2 regions of the Paenibacillus sp. T2-29 genome follow, and region 1 is predicted to be linked to the other one. Evidence: riboswitches for the same ligand, from Rfam matches in the RefSeq annotation. Region 1 holds a riboswitch; the other holds the start of a gene.
The links. Region 1 has a riboswitch for thiamine pyrophosphate ahead of ACU1JV_RS15865 (thiamine phosphate synthase). Riboswitches for the same ligand answer to the same signal wherever they lie in the genome.
Positions count from the first base shown of each region.

Region 1 (4,500 bases):
ATACCGGCTCAAATCCAGTGTATCGAGAAAATGCTGCTTATCCCGTTCCTCCAAATTCAGTCTGCGCACAGCGAACGTTAATATTTCCGTCTCAGCAGCCTCTACAGCTTGGGATTGGATATCCAGATCCGAAAATTTCCCTGTTCCTAGCAACAGCCTTGAGGTAAAAGATGCTTTTCCAATGGTTAACATGATCAACCGCCTCCTACAAAATGTACGATTTCTAGGCAATCTCCATCCTTAAGTACCGTTTCATGATGATCTTCACGGGTCAATATATGCCGATTCAGCTCTACCACTACGGTTTTCACCTTTAAATCAAGTTCATGCAGCAATTGATCCACACGAGTGATTCGATTGGAAATGGTCATACTCTGTCCGTTAATGATCAGCTTCATAAGCTTTCCTCCTTGAGGAGTTCAGAAGAAAATTTACTTATTCCAAGTCCAGCTGCACCAGCCCCTTTAAGCATAGCTGCCATCGCTCGCCCAGTCGCATCACTAAGCAGGACACCGTTGCGATAATGCCCGACTGCAGCATAGACGCCCTCTAGCCCAGGAACAGGACCAATGAAAGGACGCTCCGCAGTTGCCTGCGGACGCAAGCCCGCCCATGCACGTACAAAAGAAGCTTCCTGTACACGCGGCAACCAGGCAGATGCACGTGCTAACAGCCCCTTTAAGCCTCCTACGGTCACCTCTTTGTCATATTGATACGGAAGACTCGTGGCACCAATCCAAAGCTCGTTATTCTGTTTAGGCACGAGGTAAATATCGTCAGCATAAATGGTATAATCCAACGGATGATCCTTCAAGGAGACTGCTACCGCTTCGCCCTTGACCGGGTATAGTGGATAATCAAACCCAATTTGTTCTAGCAATTTCAAGCTGTCCAAGCCTGCGGCAATCACGACCTGATCACAGGAAAAAAATCCACTATCCGTTCGCACACCGCAAACTCGACCATCCTGTATGACCAGTTCCTCAGCTTGAGTTCCAGACCATATTGTTGCTCCCAGCACCGCAGCTGCCCCTGCATAAGCACGGCAAAGCTGGACAGGAGACACTTGTGTCTCCTTTGATCGGTAGATAGCCCCAATTACTTGATCTGCCAAGCCCGGAATCCGTCGGGCCAACTCCTTGGCATCCCACCAAATGGGACGATCATCCTCTCGCATATTCGCAGCATTCCAGCGTTTTTGGCCCTCTGCTTCCGAACGAAATGGGGTCACAAATCCTCCTGTACGAAAGTCCACTGAAATACCCGATAAACGTTCCAAATCACAGACAAGGTCAGGGAATGCATCTCGACTTGTACGGGCAAATCGTGCCAGCTCAAGGTCTGCAAACTCTTCACTTTCCGCTGCCAGCATTCCCACCGCTGCTCCTGATGCTCCCTCACCAGGGATCCATCGTTCCAGCATGATCGTAATGCGTCCCTCCTTAGCCACATGATAAGCAATGGAACTGCCGATCACACCTCCGCCTATGACCAAGCATTCAGCTTGTCCTATCGCTTTTTTCTCTGTATGTGTCTTTAACATATGTTCCGCGTCTCCTCTCCAGTAAGCATTCTGCTTTCCCTTCATCTCGTTTTCTTGCTACAGGTTGTGAACTACAAGATCTACCATTCGCCTATATTCCATCGCTGCTGCAACGGGTGACTTTGCTTCCCATATACCAGACATCACCGCAATTCCGCTTGCTCCAGCATGATAAAGCTCTGGAACATGATGGGGTTGTATGCCTCCCAGCGCTATCACCGGAATGTCCGACAATCTGCAAATGCGTTCAAGCTGTGCTATACCCCGCGGTACAAGACCGGCTTTACAATGGGTCTCATATACATGACCAAATAGTACATAGTCTGCTCCAGCCTGCTCGGCGGTCTGCACCTCCTCCAAGGAATGTACAGACACTCCACAGCGTGTACCCTCTGAAAGTAGACTTTTCGCATCCACCACAGATAACCCATTAGCTGGAAGCTGGACAGCTCCTGCCGAGGTAAGTAAAGCTACGTCCACGCGGTCATTTACTACAATTTGCCGCAAAGGAACTTCCTGCTTGATCATGCTACGAGTCAAAGAAAGCAAAGCAGAGGCACCCTTCTGTTTCGAACGCGCGTGTACATAATGAATATAAGGACAAATAGCGGCAGCCACTTTGGGTACATCCACACAGGAGACACTTTCCATCGTAATTACGTGTAATTCGATCTCATTTTCACCTCACTTGGACTAAAAAATATAAAATAATCGTATAAGCTGAACTATATTGTTGCAGCTCCCTATTGGGTAATATCATACGGAGCCAGCCACATGTACCAGCAATAATGAAAGGAGATCATATGTAAATCCGTCTACGGAAGCTCGAACAAATGAGGATGAACGAAACGCAAAAAGCCACTTCCCAAAGGAAGTGGCTTGACAAACGTTCAAAATCAAACGGACTATTATATCCGTAAACGTATATCGTTCCCTGCGCAAACAAAAGTAAAGAGCTACTACCTTGTTTGTACAGTACTCACTTCCCTACGCTGGCATAACCCAGATCAGGTACAAAGGGTCCGAAATCCATTTATTTCGTCTCAGCCGCATGGGCGGCTCCCCTAGTGTGACTATTTTATTGTATCAGCTAAAGATAGCTTAGCATATTTTCCTAATTCTGCAAACCCCAACTTGTGTGAAATCTGTCAGAACTGGATTTTAGTTAACTTTACTAGACCACTCTTCTACATTCCACGTTTTGGTTACCCAATCCTCGTAAAAGTCCGGTTCGTGGGATACAAGCAATACGGTCCCTTTGTATTCCTTCAAAGCGCGTTTGAGTTCATCCTTTGCTTTGACATCCAAGTGGTTGGTAGGCTCATCAAACAGTACCCAGTTGCTCTCACGCATTAACAGTTTACAAAGGCGGACTTTAGCCTGTTCTCCACCACTAAGCGCAGACAAAGGCCGGGTGATATGCTCATTCTTCAAACCACAACGCGCCAAATGCGCTCGTACTTCATGCTGATTCAAATGTGGAAATTCATTCCATACATCGTCAATCGGTGTAATTTTCTCTGCCTTTACTTCCTGCTCAAAATAAGCGGGCTGCAAAAAATCTCCTTGATAGGTTTTTCCGCTGATCGGAGGTATTTTCCCCAGAATGGTTTTGAGTAACGTAGACTTACCAACACCATTGCAGCCAACAATTGCGATCTTTTCACCACGTTCGATCGTCATGGACATTTTAGGCAAAAGGGCATGAGTATAGCCAATTTCAAAGTCAATACCCTCAAAAACTGTTTTCCCGCTTGCACGGGCTTCTTTGAACTGAAAGGTTGGCTTTGCGGCTTCTTCTGGCTTATCAATACGTTCGATCCGATCAAGCTGCTTTTCACGGCTTTTTGCACGACCTGATGTAGATGCGCGCGCTTTATTGCGCTGAATAAAATCTTCCTGTTTCTTAATATATTCCTGCTGCTTCTCATATGCATCAATATGCTGGGCTTTGTTCAGATCCGCCATCTCAAGAAACTTTTCATAGTTAGCTGAATAACGGGTCATCTTAGCAAATTCAAGATGGTAGATTACATTAACGACTTGGTTCATAAATTCAGTATCATGTGAAATTAGGATAAAAGCATAAGGATAATCCTTCAAATATCGCGTAAGCCACTCAATATGCTCCACATCCAAATAGTTGGTAGGCTCATCCAGCAGCAATACATTTGGCTTTTCCAACAGCAACTTCGCAAGCAGCACCTTTGTCCGTTGCCCACCACTAAGGGCTGCTACATCCCGATCCAGTCCGATGGCAGAGAGACCTAATCCATTCGCCATTTCTTCAACCTTCACATCAATGAGGTAAAAATCCCCCATATCCAGTTGCTCTTGAATTTCTCCCATCTGTTCCAGCAGTACTTCCAACTCTTCGGGAGAAGCCTCTCCCATTTTATCCGTAATCTGCATCATTTCCTTTTCCAGTTCCAACAAAGGAAGAAACGCGTCTTTTAATACATCACGTACTGTTTTACCTGGCGTTAGCTTGGTGTGCTGATCCAGATAGCCATAACGTACACGTGGAGTCCATTCCACTTTGCCTTCATCTTTAAGCAATTTTCCAGTCAGAATGTTCATGAGTGTCGATTTACCAACACCGTTTGCTCCTACCAATCCTACACGTTCCCCCGCAAGTAATCGAAAGGAAACATTTTTAAATAACGCACGGTCCCCAAAGTTGTGGGATACATTTTCTACAGTCAATAAACTCATAAGCTGTTTTTGGCTCCTTATTGTCTCATCGGCATTGCCGAGTGTTCTTATTTCATATAGCTATCGTTTCTTTCAAAGCTTTATTGTAGCACATCCGGCACCCTTATCGGAATATTGAAAACAGCGAATTTTAAGGTTTTCAGATGGATTGGCCTAAAAAAAGAAAAACAGTTAATCGTAGTAGCACTTAAGCTCCTCTTCGGTATGTACGTAAGGAGTTACTTGCTGCTTTGGTAATCTAA
Region 1 is NZ_JBREVE010000005.1:118,878-123,377, reverse strand. It holds gene ACU1JV_RS15880 (thiazole synthase) at 1-192, opposite strand, end outside; gene thiS (sulfur carrier protein ThiS) at 195-398, opposite strand; gene thiO (glycine oxidase ThiO) at 395-1,543, opposite strand; gene ACU1JV_RS15865 (thiamine phosphate synthase) at 1,601-2,194, opposite strand; TPP riboswitch at 2,511-2,619, opposite strand; gene ACU1JV_RS15860 (ABC-F family ATP-binding cassette domain-containing protein) at 2,705-4,258, opposite strand.

Region 2 (4,500 bases), on a different contig from region 1:
GTCGAATACTCGGGATAGAGCAAGCTTTGTATTTCAGAAATGATTTCTTCGGTATCATTGGCTTGCCAAAATAGCAGACGCAATCGGCCTACTCCGATAATTTGCACCATATGCTGATCACTGAACGGAAAGGTTACATCCGTCACCAATAGCAATGGCATTTGCGGAAATTGGCTACGGATCTGATTAGCTTTCCGCACGGCTTGCCCCGGCTCCCTATAATCAATCAGGCAGCAACATGCATCCTCGTAGACTGAAGCGGTCTCCGTGTCCTCGCACTGTATATATTGGTAAAAACAAATCACATTGGGATAATCAATAGCCCTGTTGTTATCGCTAAAAATGGCTATAGGTCCCTGCACACAAACCTCTCCTTTTCCTCCGAATAATTCTATTTTGTTGAAAAAGAATTAAAAATGTTTGCTTAGCAAGATTAAATTAATGTCCAAATACTTCATATTTTCTTAACAAAATAGCTCACATCCCTTGATATATAAACATTTAAGAGAAGAAAAATCTATTTTCATATTTGATAAAGACAGAGTATTTGGACCTGATTCATTAGGACTATAAACGTGCGAATTACAAGATGAATCCGAAACTGAAATTAGTTCTATAAGATTAATAAGAAGATATATATATGGTCTTTTTGTCATAAATAAATAGAAGAATAAAACCAATTTGCATGTCCATACTATGGATAACATGTCATCTTTCATCATGAATAATTATCAAAATACAGGGAAAGAAGGTCTTTTTATGGAAGCATTCCATGTCAATCGTGATGGGTCATTATCTACTCCCTTACGAGGAAAGGACGTGCTAGCAAACCCTCTTTTGAACAAAGGAGTGGCATTTACAGAAGAAGAACGCAAAGAACTGGGCCTGGAAGGAATTCTTCCTCCCACTGTCCTTTCATTGGAGAAACAGAGCGTTCGGGCATATCAGCAATTCTTGGCACAACCCACCATGCTGCGTAAAAATGCCTCACTTAACGACCTTCACAATCGAAATATCGTACTCTACTATCGACTGCTAACCGACCATTTGAGTGAAATGCTGCCCGTAGTCTACACACCGACTGTAGGAACCGCCATTCAAGAATACAGCCATGAATACAACCGCCCTGGGGGCGTATATTTATCGATAGATAATCCGAACGGTATTGGACAGGCGTTTTATAATACCGGTTTGAGTAGTGAGGATGTTGACCTGATCGTCGTGACGGATTCGGAAAGTATTTTGGGGATTGGTGACTGGGGTGTCGGGGGAATTAACATTGCTATTGGCAAACTCGCTGTATATACAGCTGCGGCAGGCATTCACCCCGGGCGGGTGCTGCCCATTGTACTGGATGTCGGCACGAATAACGAGAAGCTGCTGAATGATCCCCTGTACATCGGAAACCGCCATAAACGAGTTCGCGGGGAAGCCTATAATCAATTTATTGATACCTTTATCAGCAAAACGTTAACACAATTCCCGAAGGCGCTTTTGCATTGGGAGGATGTGGGTAGCGTGAACGCACGACACATTATAGGGAAGTACGGTCAAAACATTCTCACCTTCAATGATGATATCCAGGGCACAGGAGCAGTGACATTAGCTGCGATTGTTTCGGCGGTAGGTGTCACTAAAACTCCGCTACGTGAACAAAAAATACTTGTCTTTGGTCCAGGGGCAGCAGGAATCGGTAACGCCGACCAAATACGGGGTGCAATGATCGAGGACGGGCTTCCTGAAGAAGATTCATTCAAGGCATTTTGGGCCTTTGATTATCGCGGACTGTTAACAGACGATATGGAAGATGTACTGGATTATCAGAAACCATATGTGCGTAAAAAGGAAGAAATCAGCTCATGGGCCCGATCGGAAGATGATAAAATACCGTTGCTGGAGGTCATCCGTCAGGTAAAACCCACAATCTTGATTGGAACTTCCGGTGTAGCGGGTGCCTTTTCTGAAGAGATTATCAAGGAAATGGCAAAGCATGTGGAACGACCGATCATTATGCCCATGTCTAATCCTACCAACCTTGCTGAAGCGGTACCCGAAGATTTGATACGATGGACTGATGGCAAAGCATTGATTGCTACCGGAAGTCCCTTTGAGCCCGTCACCTATAACGGTACGAAGTTTGAAATTGGACAGGCGAATAATGCCTTTGTCTTCCCGGGGCTAGGTCTGGGCGCAATTGTGGTCAAGGCCAAAAGAATCACCCCTTCCATGTTTACCGCAGCAGCTGATTCCGTTGCCAACGCCGTAGATTCGAATGAACTTGGCGGTGCACTGCTGCCCCATATCCAAAAATTACGTGATGTTTCGTTCGCGGTTGCGGTTGCGGTAGCGAAGGCTGCAATTCAGGATCAGGTAGCTCAGGCACACATTTCAGATATTGAACAAGCCATTCGGGATGCGATGTGGAAACCGGAATATGTAAGGGTCAAAGCCGTGGAAAGTGTAATCCAGCACCCTCATTAATCCTTGACTGGAATCAAAGCAGTTTGACATAACCTAGGAACGAATGTACAGTATTAGTCAAAAGAATAGGAAAGTCCACTAGGGGAGCCATTATGGCTGAGACAAGAATGAACTTGGACCCTTTGAACCTGATCTAGTTCGTACTAGCGTAGGAAAGTGGAGCCTTCGTATATAAGGTTTCAAGCGTTTTCTGCGCATTGAACCTATGTTGAAGCCGCTCCAGTTTTCGGGGCGGCTTTTTGGCGTTGTTCCGAGAATTGTATCTTACGGGACTTCTTGTTCTCCATTTTTATTGGAGGTGGGGAAATGAGTTTTTCGCAAGAACTTCGTCGGCAGGCGGATGGCATTTTTCAAGCCATTTATGAGCATCCCTTTGTGAGAGGTATTGCTGAAGGAAATTTAACAAAGGAGCAGCTGATTCACTATGTAAAACAAGACTTTGAATATTTGAACGCCTACATGCGGATTTACGGCATCGCGATCTCCAAAAGCACAAGCCGGGAGGATATGGCTGTATTTAACGAACAGATCTCTTTTATTCTCAACAGCGAGGTTCATCCGCATCAAAACTTTTGTGCTATCGCAGGTGTCACCTATGAAGAGATGCAGGGATATCCACTCGCTCCGTCCGCTCATCATTATATCCGCCATATGCTGACAGTCGCACATGAAGGTAGTCTTGGAGAAATCATGGCCGTGCTGCTGCCATGTCCATGGACATATCTTGAGATTGGACGCAGGCTAATGGATGAGGTAAGACCGGACGAGTCTCATCCATTCTATGAGTGGATTTGTTTCTATGGAAACCAGATTGAAGATGTAACATCCAAATATCGCGAGCGTGTGGATGCTTGGGCGAATGTCGCCACGGCTGCTGAGCAAGAGCGGATGATTGAGCATTTTATGCTAAGCTGCCAGCTGGAATATATGTTCTGGGATATGGCTTATAAGCAGGAACAATGGCCCGTCCAGATGCGCGCTACGGTCTTGGAATAATCAGTAGAGATGAGGGAGGATAAACATGATGAGTATATGGGAACAAAGTTATTCGGATCTCCTGACAAAGGTACAAAATAGCAACCCCCTCGTTCATAATATAACCAATGTGGTGGTCACCAACTTTACAGCCAACGGCCTGTATGCGCTGGGCGCTTCCCCGGTGATGGCTTATGCACCCGAGGAAGTAGCAGATATGGCAAAAATAGCGGGCGCCGTCGTGTTAAATATCGGTACGCTGAACCGCGAGCTGGTAGATGCCATGATCATTGCTGGACAATCAGCGAATGCTCATGGTGTTCCAGTTCTGCTGGATCCGGTTGGTGCGGGAGCGACGAGCTTTAGAACCGAGTCAGCACTGCGGATCCTAAAAGAAGTAAAAATCTCACTAGTGCGAGGCAATGCAGCCGAAGTCGCCCATCTAATCGGAGAAGTCCGAGAGATTAAAGGGGTAGATGCAGGCAACAGTGCTGACAGCAGTAATGTCGATCTGGCAGTTCGGGCTGCACAAACGCTCCATACCATGGTTGTCATCACTGGAAAAGAGGACGTCATCACCGATGGGGTCGAAGTACGATTGATTAGTGGCGGAGACGCGCTGCTTACGAAGGTAACCGGAACAGGCTGCCTGCTGACCTCTGTGTTGGGTGCGTTTGCAGCAATTGAACCCAACCTGCTGCTCGCAGGTACAGCAGGTTTGGCATTTTACGGTGCAGCAGCTTCCCGAGCCGCAGCACATACCGCAAAACTGGGGCCAGGCAGCTTCCAGATAGCCTTTCTCGACGAGCTTGCCAAACTACATACTGGTTCCCTGGAGGGGCATGTCACGATCCGTGAAGCTGGAACAAGTACAACAGGTGGTGCGCGATGAGAGACGTGCATGTACCGAGAGCGCTGACGATTGCCGGTTCAGACAGCGGCGGCGGAGCTGGAATTCAAGCCGATCTCAAAACCTTTCAGGAGCTTGGCGTATACGGCATGTCGGCTATTACAGCCATTACGGTACAAAATACCTTGGGAGTT
Region 2 is NZ_JBREVE010000006.1:262,803-267,302, reverse strand. It holds gene ACU1JV_RS18445 (glycosyltransferase) at 1-362, opposite strand, end outside; gene ACU1JV_RS18440 (NAD-dependent malic enzyme) at 760-2,481, shown strand; TPP riboswitch at 2,552-2,653, shown strand; gene tenA (thiaminase II) at 2,788-3,477, shown strand; gene thiM (hydroxyethylthiazole kinase) at 3,503-4,348, shown strand; gene thiD (bifunctional hydroxymethylpyrimidine kinase/phosphomethylpyrimidine kinase) at 4,345-4,500, shown strand, end outside.
Region 2: linked by a shared signal. The riboswitch ahead of tenA (thiaminase II) and the one ahead of ACU1JV_RS15865 (thiamine phosphate synthase) in region 1 are both predicted to bind thiamine pyrophosphate.